One region of the Kocuria sp. CPCC 205258 genome, then DNA from elsewhere that is predicted to be linked to it. Evidence: predicted binding sites of a transcription regulator. Region 1 holds the regulator's gene; the other holds the start of a gene.
The links. The regulator LexA, encoded in region 1, represses DNA repair genes until DNA is damaged. The targets are predictions, from matches to a motif close to TCGAACANNTGTTCGA.
Positions count from the first base shown of each region.

Region 2: RF644_RS07845 (DUF6504 family protein) is a predicted target of LexA. The motif match lies at 1,530-1,545, and genes of this name have one in related genera.

Region 1 is NZ_JAVKPS010000010.1:73,550-75,940, reverse strand. It holds gene RF644_RS15310 (histidinol-phosphate transaminase) at 1-128, opposite strand, end outside; gene RF644_RS15305 (LysM peptidoglycan-binding domain-containing protein) at 191-619, opposite strand; gene lexA (transcriptional repressor LexA) at 964-1,743, shown strand; gene RF644_RS15295 (ATP-dependent DNA helicase) at 1,891-2,391, opposite strand, start outside.
Region 2 is NZ_JAVKPS010000003.1:395,015-397,405, forward strand. It holds gene RF644_RS07835 (TIGR03885 family FMN-dependent LLM class oxidoreductase) at 1-123, opposite strand, end outside; gene RF644_RS07840 (fumarylacetoacetate hydrolase family protein) at 226-1,065, opposite strand; gene RF644_RS07845 (DUF6504 family protein) at 1,146-1,469, opposite strand; gene RF644_RS07850 (GNAT family N-acetyltransferase) at 1,771-2,274, shown strand.

The DNA.
Region 1 (2,391 bases):
ACCGGATGGGTGTTCTCGTTGGTGTTGAGCGCCACGGCGACGTCGAGCTGCGGGGCGCCGTACGGCGTCTTGCCGCGCAGGTCGTCGCGGAGCGGGAGGGCGTTGAGTCGGTCCAGGTTCTGCGTCACCCGGACAGTTTAGTGCTCCGCCCGAGGCGTGCAGATCGGGGCGTGCTGATCGGGCGGGCGGCTCAGGCGGCCGGGACCTCGAGGAGCTGGCCGGCCACGAGCACGGAGCTGTCCAGGTCGTTGAGCTCCACGATCTCGTCCATGACTTCCCGCGGATCCCGGTCCGGGCCGGCCGCCACGGCGAGCTCCCACAGGCTCTGCCCGGGGAACACGGTGGTCCGCTCGGTCCCGGGGCCCGGGACGGGTGCGCTCGTGGCCGTGGCCGTCGAGGGGACGAGGAAGATCACGGCGAGCACCACCAGGGCGGCGGAGCCGGCCAGGACGGGCAGCCCCAGGAACACCAGGCGGCCGCGGCGGGTCAGGGTCAGCGGGGTGCGGGACGCGGAGCGGGCGGGACGGGCCCGCCGGAGCGCACGGCCGAGCCCCCGGGCGGATCCTGCGGACTCGCGGCGGCGGGCGACGACGGCGGTGAGGGTGGCACTGGCACTCATGACATGAACTCCTTGACGTTCCCGCACGGAGCGGGCGATCTCGAACACCGGTCCGGTCGACGACCCTCGCGGGCCTCCATTCGATCGAACATACTTTCGAATACCGATGACCCATGTCTAGCACGTGTCTGCGAATGCTGTCGACAGCGAGTCGTACATATGTTTGAACACACACGGCGTGTCGCCTAGGCTGAGGACAGGTTCGGGCCCCCGGCCGGCGCGCGCTGCGGACCCCCTGCGCCTGCCGACCGGGACCCATCGAACCACCCGGGTCCGACATCGGAACCGGGACCGCGCAGACCGGCTGCGGCACCTGCAGCCGGACGGGAAAGGACGACGCTCCCATGGCCCAGCCCCCCACCCCCGAGGAGCCCCGCGCCCGGGGCGCCCGCCCCGGGGCACGCTCGCGCAGCCGCGGGCTCACCGTGCGCCAGCGCACCATCCTCGAGGCCATCCAGCGCTCCATCGCCGAGCACGGCTATCCGCCGTCCATGCGGGAGATCGGGGACCTCGTGGGCCTGGCCTCGCTCTCCAGCGTCACCCACCAGCTCGCCCAGCTCGAGAAGCTGGGCTATCTGCGCCGCGACCCCAAGCGCCCGCGGGCCATGGAGGTGCTCACTCCCCTGCAGCTGCGCGGGACCGCCGGGGCGGAGTCCGCCGAGCCGTCGGAGGAGGCCCCGGCGGCACCGACGGGTCGGACCGCTCGTCCCGCCGCCCAGAATGCCGTGGCCGAGCTGTCCACCTCGGCGGACGTGACGATGGTCCCCCTGGTGGGCCACATCGCCGCCGGCGGGCCGATCACGGCCGAGCAGTCCGTGGAGGACGTCCTCGCGCTGCCCCGCCAGCTGGTCGGGCACGGCGAGCTGTTCATGCTACGCGTCAAGGGCGACTCGATGATCGACGCCGCGATCTGCGACGGCGACTGGGTGGTGGTGCGCCGGCAGAGCGCCGCCGACAATGGTGACATCGTGGCCGCCCTGCTCGACGACGAGGCCACGGTCAAGACCTTCCGCCAGCGGGACGGCCACACCTGGCTGCTGCCGCAGAACACGCGCTACGAGCCGATCCTCGGCGACCACGCCACCGTGATGGGCAAGGTCGTCTCGGTGCTGCGCAGCCTCTGAGCCGCCGCACGCCCGGGACCCGGGCCCTCCGCCGCCGGCGGGGGGCCCGTTGCCGTCCGGGCCGGCCGCCGTCCGGACACCCTGCTGTCCGCACCCCGTGCGGGCCCGGCGCGGTCCGGGCAGACCCCGGGCGGCAGCGGGACGTGCTCAGTCCACGGAGAGCCGCTGCAGGGCGCCGAGCACCACCTGGCGGTCCGTGGTGGTCCACAGCGGCGGCAGGGACCCGCGGAGGAAGCCGCCGTAGCGGGCGGTCGCGATCCGGGAGTCCAGGATCGCCACGACGCCCCGGTCACCGCCCGCGCGGATGAGCCGCCCGGCCCCCTGGGCGAGCCGCACGGCCGCGTGCGTCGCGGACACGGACATGAACCCGTTGCCGCCGGCCCGTTCCGCGGCGCGGCTGCGGGCGCTCGCCAGCGGGTCGTCCGGGCGCGGGAAGGGGATCCGGTCGATCATCACGAGCCGGCACGAGGCCCCCGGGACGTCGACGCCCTGCCACAGGCTCATCGTGCCGAACAGGCTCGTGGACGGGTCGTCGGTGAACTCCTGGACGAGTCCCGCGAGCGAGGACTCCCCCTGGCACAGGATCGGCAGGTCGGTGCGCCCGCGCAGCGCCTCGGCCGCCTCCTCCGCCGCCCGGCGGGAGGAGAA
Region 2 (2,391 bases), on a different contig from region 1:
CGGCTCGAGGTGGTCCGAGCACATGGCGGCGCCGAAGCCGGCCTGCTGGGCGTGCCCGACGTCGCGCAGCAGCTGCTCGGGAGGGATCTGCTCGTGGGAGGCGTGGAAGCCGATCGTCGCCATGGGGTCCTCCGGTCGAAGGCGGGAACAGGACAGTGGGATCAGGTCAGCGGGATCTGGACAGCAGGAGAAGGAATGCGGGGCCAGGTGGGGACGGGTGCCGGGTCAGCCGGCCGCCGCCCGGAGGTCCTCGGCGGGGGTGCAGACGTTGCGCAGCTCGCCGATGCCCTCGATCTCGGTGACGACCTCCTGGCCGTCCCGCAGCCAGATCCGGCGGGGCTTCTGGGCCAGGCCCACGCCGGCGGGAGTGCCGCAGGCCACGAGGTCCCCTGGCTCGAGGGTCAGGAACCGGCTGAGGTACTCGACCAGCTCCACGGCGGAGAAGATCATCCGGTCGGTGCCGGAGTCCTGGTGCCGCACGCCGTCCACGGTGCAGCGGATCGCCAGTCCCGCCTCGGGGTCGATCTCGTCGGGGGTGACCACCACGGGGCCCACCGGGGTGGTGCGGTCGAAGTTCTTGCCCTGGAACCACTCGGAGGTCCGGCCCTGCCAGTCCCGCACCGAGATGTCGTTCATGATGGTGTACCCGGCGATCGCGGCCCGCGCCTGGTCCGGCGTGGCGTGGCGCAGGGGCGAGCCGATCACCACGGTGAGCTCGGCCTCCCAGTCGATCTTCTCGGACTCCTCCGGCATGGCGATGGGGTCGGTGGGGCCGATGAGTGCGGTGGCGTACTTCGCGAAGATCGTGGGGTGCTCCGGGATCTCCTGGCCGACCTCCTCCGCGTGGTCGTAGAAGTTCAGCCCGGCGCACAGGATCTTGCCCGGGCGCAGGACGGGCGTCGCCAGGTCCTCCGGGGCCGGCGCGGGGCCCGGCTCCCCCGGCAGCCGCAGGTCGCCCCCGGCGAGGAGGGCCCCGACGTCGGGGACGGGGAGGTAGACGGTCCGCCCGTCCTCCTGCCGGAAGGCCTGGGTGGTGCCGTCTCGTCGCACGGTGCCGAGTCTCACGGGTGCTCCCTCACTTTCTGCGGTGCGGTCTCCACCGACGATCCTATGCACCTCCAGTGGGAGGGTGCACCGCGGCGGCCCTACGCGCAGCGCACCACGCGGATCCCCGAGGCGCTCGTGGCGGCGAGCAGCCGCCAGCGCCCGGTGTCGAGGGTGTGGACGAGCTCGAGGGTCAGCAGCTCGGAGCGGGTGTTCAGCTGCACCTGGACCCGCCACATCTGCTGGTCCACCGCACCGATCCCCCGGTCCTTGGGCAGCCGCGCGTCCTCGGACCACCAGGCGCGGCGCTCGTACCAGCGCACGGGGCCCTGGGCCACCTGGTAGTCCCGCCCGCGCCAGCGAACGCCCACCGGCACCCCGTCCGTGTCGCAGTCCACGTCGACGCTCTCCGTCAGGAAACCCACGACGGCTCCTCTCTCCCTCGGCCCGGCGCCCGTCCCCGGTGCGCCCTGTTCCCTGGAAGCTAGAACACCTGTACGACACGCTAACCCGGAAGAGCACGGAAAAGGAACAGGTGTTCCCGTAAAGTCCCCGTTCCGACCTGGCCGTTCACTTTTGCGATCGAGGGCGGCGAAGCATGGACAAGCCCAGCGAAATGGATACGCTGAATGCACGGAGGGCCTGCCCTGCGCGGCCCGCCCGGACGTCCCCTGTCCCTCGTCCGCCCCGCCGGAGCAGCCGGCGTCGACCTCACGGAGGCCTTCCATGACCGGAACCATCACGCTGATCGCCCACACCGCGGCGAACACCAAGAAGCCCGCGGTGAATCTGCGTCCGTCCGGCCCGGAGGACGCCGAGAGCCTCGCCCAGCTCTACTACTCCTCCTACGAGCAGGGCGGGGTCTCCAGTCTGGAGGAGGCCCGCCAGGTGATCCGGGGAGTCTTCGACGGGGAGTACGGGCCCTTCCTGCCCGAGGCCTCGCCGGTGGTGGTCGACGACGACGGGACCGTGGTGGCCGCCGCGCTCGTGCTGTCCCGGCGGGTCGGCGACGACCTCCCCGACGTCCCCTACATCTTCGAGCTGTTCACGGCGGCCTCCCGCCGCCGCCAGGGCCTGGCCGAGCAGCTGGTGCGCTGCGCCATGGGCACCCTCTACGACAACGGCTACGACCAGGTCAGCCTGCGGATCGCCGAGGACAACGCGGCGGCGCTCGCGCTCTACCTGACGCTCGACTTCAACCGCTGGGTCCCCGAGACGGACTACGTCTGAGCCCGGCGGGCGCTCCGGACCGGGGGACGCCGGAGGGGACGCCGGCACGAACAGGACCCGGCACCAGGCCGTGGAAGAGGCCCGGAACCCGCGATGCGGGTTCCGGGCCTCTTCTGT